Regions from separate parts of the Variovorax sp. GW821-FHT09B05 genome, predicted to be linked through region 2. Evidence: predicted binding sites of a transcription regulator. Region 2 holds the regulator's gene; the other holds the start of a gene.
What was found. The regulator LexA, encoded in region 2, represses DNA repair genes until DNA is damaged. The targets are predictions, from matches to a motif close to ACTGTATNNNNATACAGT.
Positions count from the first base shown of each region.

Region 1 (4,337 bases), on a different contig from region 2:
CCGCCCGCGCGTGCGCCGGGAATGCCGGGGCCGCTCAACCGGCTCAGGTAATAGACGAAGGCGCCGCCACCGAGCACCACGCCGAAGAAGACGCCCTTCGCGACCGAACCGACGAAGGCGGCGCCGGCGCGGGCGCCGGTGCGCACGAGTGAAGGGGATCCGGTGGATTCCGAAGACATCTGCGACTCCTCCTCTTTGTATGAAGCCGCGGATCATGCCATCGGCCCGTCGCGGGCCCGGCTGCTCAGTCGGCCGGCGCCTCGAGCAGCGCCTGCAGCGCGCGCAGGTCGCGCGCGATCCACTCGGCGTCGTGCGCGAAGGCCGCGTCGTCCATGTGCGGCTGGCGCAGCAGCGTGAACTGCAGCTCGCACGCGCCGGGCGCCACGCCGATGACGCGGAACGGCACGTAGACCTCGGGCACGCCCTCGGGCGCCACCCAGTGGTCGAGCACGCCGAGCTCGTTGGCCGGCGCGAAGCGCAGCACCGCGCGGCCACCGGGCGTGGTCGCCAGCCAGCGATCGCCGTCGCGTGTCAGTGCGCCGTCGGCCAGGCCGCTGGCCCAATCGGGCAGGCGCGCGGGATCGGCCGCCAGTGCATAGGCCGCGCGCCAGTCGCAGGCCACGCGCTGCGTGATCACGCGAGACAGTTCATTCGAGCTCATCGATATCGCTCCTCAGCACCTTGGCCGCCACCGCGGCCGAAAACCCCCGCGCCATCAGGAAGCGGGCCTGGCGGGCGCGTTCCTTGGAATCGGCGGGCGGGGCATCGAAGCGACGGCGCCAGAGCGCGGCCGCGCGTTCGAGCTCGCTGCCCTGCAGCCCGGCCACCGCCTGCGAGATGGCCTCGGCGCCGATGCCCTTGGCCTGCAGCTCCTGCCGCACGCGCGCCGCGCCGAGCCGGCCCGCGCGCTGGTGCAGCACCGAGGCGACCACGCGCTCCTCGCTGATGAAGTCCTTGGCCGCGAGCTCGTCGAGCGCGGCCTTGAGCGTGCCCGGCTCTTCCTCGTAGCGCGCCAGCTTGCGCTCGAGTTCGCTGCGGGAATGCTCGCGCTGGCTCAGCAGGCGCAGCGCGCGGCCTTTCAGGGAAGGAGCATCGAATGCCATCGGAAATGCGGGAGCGGAAAAAGAAAGCGGGGCGGCCGAAGGCGCCCCGCTCGCAGGCATCGGCCGGTTATTCGGCCGCGCCGGCCGCGTCCGCCGCCAGCAGCGGGATGCCCAGCGATTCGCGCACCTTGTTCTCGATCTCGCGCGACAGCTCGGGGTTCTCGCGCAGGAACTCGCGCGCGTTGTCGCGGCCCTGGCCGATCTTCTCGCCGTTGTAGGCGTACCAGGCGCCCGACTTGTCGATGATCTTGGCGGTCACGCCCATGTCGATGATCTCGCCCTCGCGGCTGATGCCCTCGCCGAACAGGATGTCGAACTCGGCCGTCTTGAACGGGGGCGAGACCTTGTTCTTCACCACCTTGACCTTGGTTTCGTTGCCGATGGCCTCGTCGCCCTTCTTGATGGTGCCGATGCGGCGGATATCCAGGCGCACCGAGGCGTAGAACTTCAGCGCGTTGCCGCCGGTGGTGGTTTCGGGCGAACCGAACATCACGCCGATCTTCATGCGGATCTGGTTGATGAAGATGACCATGCAGTTGGTCTTCTTGATCGTGGCCGTGAGCTTGCGCAGCGCCTGGCTCATCAGGCGGGCCTGCAGGCCGGGCAGCGAGTCGCCCATCTCGCCTTCGATTTCGGCCTTGGGCGTGAGCGCGGCGACCGAGTCGATGACGATCAGGTCGACGGCGCCCGAGCGCACCAGCGAGTCGACGATCTCGAGCGCCTGCTCGCCGGTGTCGGGCTGGCTGATCAGCAGGTCGGACAGGTTCACGCCGAGCTTCTGGGCGTACTGCACGTCGAGCGCGTGCTCGGCGTCGACGAAGGCGCAGGTGCCGGCCTGCTTCTGCATGGCGGCGATGACCTGCAGCGTGAGCGTGGTCTTGCCCGAGGATTCCGGGCCGTAGATCTCGACCACCCGGCCGCGCGGCAGGCCGCCGACGCCCAGGGCGATGTCGAGGCCCAGCGAGCCGGTGGAGACCACCTGGATGTCCTCGAGCGCCTCGCCTTCGCCGAGCCGCATGATCGTGCCCTTGCCGAACTGCTTTTCGATCTGGGCCAGCGCGGCCTGGAGGGCCTTGGCCTTTTCGGTGTTGGCGCCTGCGATGCTCGAGCCCTTGACGACTGCGTCCATGTGAAAAACTCCTTGAAGATCAACGGGTTGTGTACTGCCGGATCCATCTGCTTTTAACTACAGCCTGGATGCTTGAACAGTAGTGTAGGGGCGGATGGATTCGAGTAAACCCATTTTTTGGTCAGTTTGCTTTACCATTTGGCGCCGTGAGCGACACCCCCTTCCCCCTCGATCCCGATGCCTGGCGCCAGACCCACCTGGGCCGGCTGCTCGGCCATGCGATGCGGCGCTTCGACGAGCGCGTGCTCGCGCTGATGGCGCACGACGTCGACGTGCCGCTGGCGCTGTCGAACCTCGCGGCGCGCGCGCAGGTGAGCGCGGCCCACGTCCACATCACGCGCCACCTCGCGCGCGAGGGCTCGCGCCTGACCGAGCTCGCCGAGCGTGCCGGCATGACCAAGCAGGCCATGGGCGCGCTGGTCGACCAGTGCGAGGCCTGGGGGCTGGTCACGCGCGGGCCCGATCCGCTCGATGCGCGCGCGCGGCGCGTGTTGTTCACGGCCGACGGCCTGGCCTGGCTCGAGGCCTTCCGCCAGGCGGTGACGCAGGCCGAGCGCGAGTTCCGCGCCAGCGTGGGCGACGATGTCGCCACCGTGGTAACCATCGGTCTGGAAGCCTATACGGCGGGCTAGACTCCCCTGAGCGGAGACAACGTGCAAAGGCGCCGCCCACGGCGCGAACCGGGCTGGAGGTGGCTATGCGGATACTGATTGCCGAAGACGACAAGGTGCTGGCCGATGCACTGCTGCGCAGCCTGCGCACCTCGGGCGCCGCCGTCGATCACGTGGCCAACGGCTCCGAGGCCGACACCGCGCTCATGACGCACAGCGAGTTCGACCTGCTGATCCTCGACCTCGGCCTGCCCAGCCTGCATGGCATCGAGATCCTCAAGCGGCTGCGCGCGCGCGGCTCGCAGCTGCCGGTGCTGGTGCTCACCGCGGCCGACAGCGTGGAGGAGCGCGTCAAGGGGCTGGACAACGGCGCCGACGACTACATGGCCAAGCCCTTCAGCCTGCAGGAGCTCGAGGCGCGGGTGCGCGCCCTCACGCGCCGCGGCATGGGCACCACCAGCAACGCGATCAAGCACGGCCCGCTGATCTACGACCAGGCCGGCCGCGTCGCCACGCTCGACGGCAAGATGGTCGAGCTGTCGGCGCGCGAGCTGGGCCTGCTCGAGGTGCTGCTGCAGCGCGCGGGCCGGCTGGTCAGCAAGGACCAGCTGGTGGAGCGCCTGTGCGAATGGGGCGAGGAGGTCAGCCTCAACGCGATCGAGGTCTACATCCACCGCCTGCGCAAGAAGATCGAGAAGGGCCCGGTGCGCATCGCCACCGTGCGCGGGCTCGGCTACTGCCTCGAAAAGATCCAGTGACGCGCGTGCGGCCGCCGGGCGCGGCGGGTCCGGTCCGATGAAACTCTTCCAGCGCGCGCAGCGCTCCCTGTTCGGCGAGATCCTCGACTGGATGCTCACGCCGCTGCTGCTGCTGGTGCCGGTCAGCATCGGCGTGACCTGGCTGGTGGCACAGGGCATCGCGAGCGCCTCCTTCGACCGCGTGCTCACGCACAACATCGAGACGCTGGCGCGCACGGTCTCGCTGCAGAAGGACAGCCCGCGCTTCGTGCTGCCGCAGCCGACGCGCGAGATCCTGCGCGGCGACGACACCGACCGCGTGTACTACCAGGTGCTCGACAGCCACGGCACGCTGCTCAGCGGCGAGCACGACGTGCCGCACCCCAGCCTCGACGAGCCGCCGATCATCGGCCAGGTCCAGCTGCGCGACGGCGAGATGAACGGCAAGTCGGTGCGCGTGGCCTGGATCTGGCTGGCCGGCGACGCGCCCGATGCGCCGCCCGCGCTGCTGCAGGTGGCCGAGACGCGCCAGAAGCAGTCGCTGCTGGCGGCCGACATCATCAAGGGCGTGCTGCTGCCGCAGTTCGCGATCCTGCCGCTCGCAGTGCTGCTGATCTGGCTGGCGCTGGTGCGCGGCATCAAGCCGCTGTCGGTGGTGGAGGCGCGCATCCGCGAGCGCCGCCCCGGCGACCTGAGCCCGCTCGACGAGTCCTCGGTGCCGCTCGAGGTGGTGCCGCTGGTGTCCTCGGTCAACGAG
Region 1 is NZ_JBWKPN010000003.1:622,360-626,696, reverse strand. Features, by position in the region: gene AC07RM_RS11330 (hypothetical protein) at 1-179, opposite strand, end outside; gene AC07RM_RS11325 (SRPBCC family protein) at 245-661, opposite strand; gene recX (recombination regulator RecX) at 648-1,103, opposite strand; gene recA (recombinase RecA) at 1,171-2,232, opposite strand; gene AC07RM_RS11310 (MarR family winged helix-turn-helix transcriptional regulator) at 2,379-2,864, shown strand; gene AC07RM_RS11305 (response regulator) at 2,930-3,601, shown strand; gene AC07RM_RS11300 (sensor histidine kinase) at 3,639-4,337, shown strand, end outside.
Region 1: a site for LexA is predicted at 2,279-2,296, ahead of recA (recombinase RecA). Genes of this name have one in related genera too.

Region 2 (4,337 bases):
CGGCGAGCAGCGCATCGGGCTCGACCAGCTCGGCGCGCGAGGTGTTGACGAACAGCGAGGTCGGCTTCATGCGCGAGAGGTCCTCGAGCGTGATCAGGCCGGTGGTTTCGTCGTTGAGCCGCAGGTGCACGGACAGCACGTCGGCCATCGCGAAGAACTCCTGGCGGCTCTGCGCCACCTGGAAGCCGTCGGAGCGCGCCTTGGCGCAGCTCGCCTCGCGGCCCCAGATCACGACCTGCATGCCGAAGGCCTGGCCGTAGCGCGCCACGAGCTGGCCGATGCGGCCGTAGCCCCAGACGCAGAGCGTCTTGCCCTTGAGCACCGAGCCGAGTCCGAAATTGGGCGGCATCGAGGCCGACTTGAGCCCCGACTGCTGCCAGGCGCCGTGCTTGAGGTTGCTGATGTACTGGGGCAGCCGGCGCATCGCCGACATGATCAGTGCCCAGGTCAGTTCGGCCGGCGCCTGCGGCGAACCCGAGCCCTCGGCCACCGCGACACCCCGCTCGGTGCAGGCGGCCACGTCGATGTGGCTGCTGACGCGGCCCGTCTGCGAGATCAGCTTGAGCTTGGGGAGTTTCTCGATCAGCTGGCGCGAGATCTGGCTACGCTCGCGGATCAGGACGATCACATCGGCGTCCTTGAGCCGCACCGAGAGTTGACCGATGCCCTTGACGGTGTTGGTGTAGACCTTGGCTGCGTAGGCATCGAGCTTCGAAGCACAGTGCAGCTTGCGCACCGCATCCTGGTAATCGTCGAGGATCACAATATTCATGGCATGCCATTGTGCCTCGCAGCATGGAATCGGCGCGCCGTTGAACGTTTGGATACGGCCCCTGGGCCCCGAAAGGGGTGAAAACGGGGGCAAAGGCAGGAGAAGCGGGGGCAAAGGCGGGCAAAGGGGCGACGTTGGACTGCCTTCCCGACAGGGTGTGAAAAAACCAGCTGCTGCGGTTTCTTCACACCCTCTGCCTAGACCTCGCGCGTCCTCGCGATCGAGCGACCGCGTGAAACGCCGGGGCCGGCGCCCTCAGTGCAGGTGCACGGGGCGGGGCGACACGGCGGCGGTTTCGAGTGCCTCGAGCGCGGCGAGGCGATCAAGCTCGGCGCACACATCCGCCATCCGGCCCGAAATCACCACGCGGTTGCTGTTGCGCGCGCCGCCCTGCTGGCGGTCGACGACGCGCACCACCCGCAGCGGACGCGAAGGCGCCTGGGCGACGGCTGCGGCCGTGACGGCGTTCTGTCCGCTGTCACCGCGTGCCGTGCACGACGGCCGTACCGAGACATAGCGCAGCTCGCTGGCGCACAGGTCGTCATCGCGACGGTGTGCGGGGCGGGCGGGCAACCAGCGGCTCGCGAGCGACTGCAGCGGCATCCAAAGATCGACGAAGGTGAGGAGGGCGATTCCCATGTGAACTCCAAGAAGGTTTGAGGTTGAACACAGGCAGGATTCGTTGTCATCGGGCGCAGCAGGGTGATGGCGACAAAGCGCCATACGCCCGCCACCTGCGGCGACCGGATGGGGTATGCGTGATGCGGATCCGCGAAGCGGCTCGGCGATGCAGACCGCCGGGCCGGCTCGGCAGGCCTACATCAGCATGGTGTTTCGGATCAGGCCGACCGCGAGGCCTTCGATTTCGAAGGGCTCGCCGGGCTGGACCACGATGGTCGGGTAGTCGGGGTTCTCGGCGTGGAGCTCGATCACCTGCTTGTTGCGCTTGAGGCGCTTGACGGTCACCTCGTCGCCGAGGCGCGCCACCACGATCTGGCCGTTGCGCGCTTCCTTGGTGGCCTGCACGGCGAGCAGATCGCCGTCCATGATGCCGGCGTCGCGCATCGACATGCCGCGCACTTTGAGCAGGTAGTCGGGCTGGCGCTGGAACAGCGTGTTCTCGACGTAGTAGGTCTGGTCGACATGCTCTTGCGCGAGGATCGGCGAACCGGCCGCGACGCGGCCGATGAGCGGCAGCGCGAGCTGGGCCATGCCGGGCAGCGACAGCGAGAACTGGCTGTTGCGCGATTCGGCCAGCGAGCGCAGTGCATCGCCCTTGAGGCGGATGCCGCGCGAGGTACCGCTCACGAGTTCGATGACGCCCTTGCGGGCCAGCGCCTGCAGATGCTCCTCGGCGGCATTGGCGGAGCGAAAGCCCAGCTCGCTCGCGATTTCGGCGCGAGTGGGCGGCGCCCCGGTACGGGCAATGGCGCTCTGGATCAGATCGAGGATCTGCTGCTGGCGGGCGGTAAGCTTCACGGCGAACTGCATGGTGGTTCCTTGCGGCACTGGCTGAACATCCAGTACCTGTATTTTTAACCAGTTTTTCAAAGTTGGCAAGTCATGGTGACTTCATCCCTTACGAATCCGCGGCGCGTGGTGGTGCTCGGCACCGGCGGCACCATTTCGGGCCGCGCGGCGCACAGCGGCGACAACATCGGCTACACCGCCGGCGAGGTGGGCGTGGCCGACCTGCTCGGCGGCATCGAAGCGCCCGCGGGCGTGACGCTGGCGGCGGAGCAGGTGGCGCAGGTCGACAGCAAGGACATGTCCTTCGCGATCTGGCGCGCACTGGCGCTGCGCTGCGCCCACTGGCTGGCGCAGCCCGACGTGGCCGGTGTGGTGATCACCCACGGCACCGACACGCTCGAGGAAACCGCCTTCTTCCTCCAGTCGGTGCTGGCACCGCGCAAGCCCATCGTGCTGACCTGCGCCATGCGCCCGGCATCTGCGCTGTCGCCCGACGGTCCGCAGAACGTGCGCGATGCGATCGCCGTGGCCGCGACACCGGGCGCGCAGGGCGTGACCGCGGTATGCGCGGGCACGGTGCTCGGTGCCTTCGACGTGCAGAAGGTGCACACCTATCGGCTCGATGCCTTCGACGCGGGCGACGCGGGGCCGGTGGGCTACGTGGAGGAGGGCGAGGTGCGGCGCGTGCGCGACTGGCCGGCGTCGGAAGCGAGCGCTGTCCTCGATCGCCTGCCCGAGGACGAGGTCGCATGGCCACGCGTGGAGATCGTGATGAGCCACGCGGGCGCGAGCGGCGCGTTGATCCATGCGCTGCGTGCCGACGGCACGGCGGCGTCTCCTCTGCGGGGCCTCGTGCTGGCGACCACCGGCAACGGCACGCTGCACCATGCGCTCGAGGCGGCGGCGCTCGAGGCGCAGGAGGCCGGCATCGCGGTGCTGCGCGCCACCCGCTGCACGCAAGGGCGCATCCTGCCCAAGCCGGGCGACCGCCTGCGCGATGCGGGCGCGCTGACGCCCGTCAAGGCGCGCATCGCGCTGACGCTCGAATTACTCTGAAGTCGGGACGCCAAAGAAAAAAGCCGCGTCGCGGGCCTCGAGGCCCGCACGCGGCTTGGGATTCGAGTCGGGGATCAGCTGCTCAGTGCGGCCAGTGCACGTTGCGTGATCTCTTCGACCGTGCCCACGCCCTGGATGGCGCGGTACTTCGGCGCGGCGGCCGGATCGGTCTTGGCCCAGGCCGAGTAGTAGTCGACCAGTGGTCGCGTCTGCTGGCTGTAGACGTCGAGCCGCGTGCGCACGGTCTCTTCCTCGTCGTCTTTGCGCTGGATCAGTTCCTCGCCGGTCAGGTCGTCCTTGCCTTCGACCTTGGGCGGGTTGAACTTGAGGTGGTAGGTGCGTCCCGAAGCTGGGTGCGAGCGGCGGCCGCTCATGCGCTCGATGATGTCGCTGAAGGGCACGTCGATCTCGAGCACGTAGTCGAGCTTGACGCCCGCGGCCTTCATCGCGTCGGCCTGCGGAATGGTGCGCGGGAAGCCGTCAAACAGGAAGCCCTCGGCGCAGTCGGGCTGGGCGATGCGTTCCTTCACGAGATTGATGATGAGGTCGTCGCTGACCAGCGCACCCGCATCCATCACGGCCTTGGCCTGCAGGCCCAGCGGGGTGCCGGCCTTGACGGCGGCGCGCAGCATGTCGCCGGTGGAAATCTGCGGAATGCCGTATTTCTGGCAAATGAAGGCCGCCTGCGTGCCTTTGCCCGCCCCGGGCGCGCCCAACAAAATCAGTCTCATGGTGTCCTCGGAGGGTTCTTGGATTTGTGTCACGTCGCGCAAGCACCCTTCGATGAAGACAAAGTGCCGCGGACGGAGTTGCGTCGAGGATAGCACGCGGCCCCGTGAACAATTTCGCCGGGCACCTGCGATGGCGATGGCCCGAAAGAGAAGATCGAGACGCCTTGCGCTCCGAAGCCGGCTCTTCGTGGATGAATCGGGCAAGTTGGACGAAGATTGGACTGCCGTTAGAAGCCTGGAACTTCCAGGCCTGGATGGCATCTGCGTGACTGATCGCAGCGGCCGGCCGCCGCTAGGCCAGCGCTCAG
Region 2 is NZ_JBWKPN010000005.1:272,198-276,534, reverse strand. Features, by position in the region: gene AC07RM_RS15540 (D-2-hydroxyacid dehydrogenase family protein) at 1-772, opposite strand, end outside; gene AC07RM_RS15535 (hypothetical protein) at 1,028-1,411, opposite strand; gene lexA (transcriptional repressor LexA) at 1,589-2,263, opposite strand; gene AC07RM_RS15525 (asparaginase) at 2,336-3,298, shown strand; gene adk (adenylate kinase) at 3,373-4,029, opposite strand; gene kdsB (3-deoxy-manno-octulosonate cytidylyltransferase) at 4,334-4,337, opposite strand, start outside.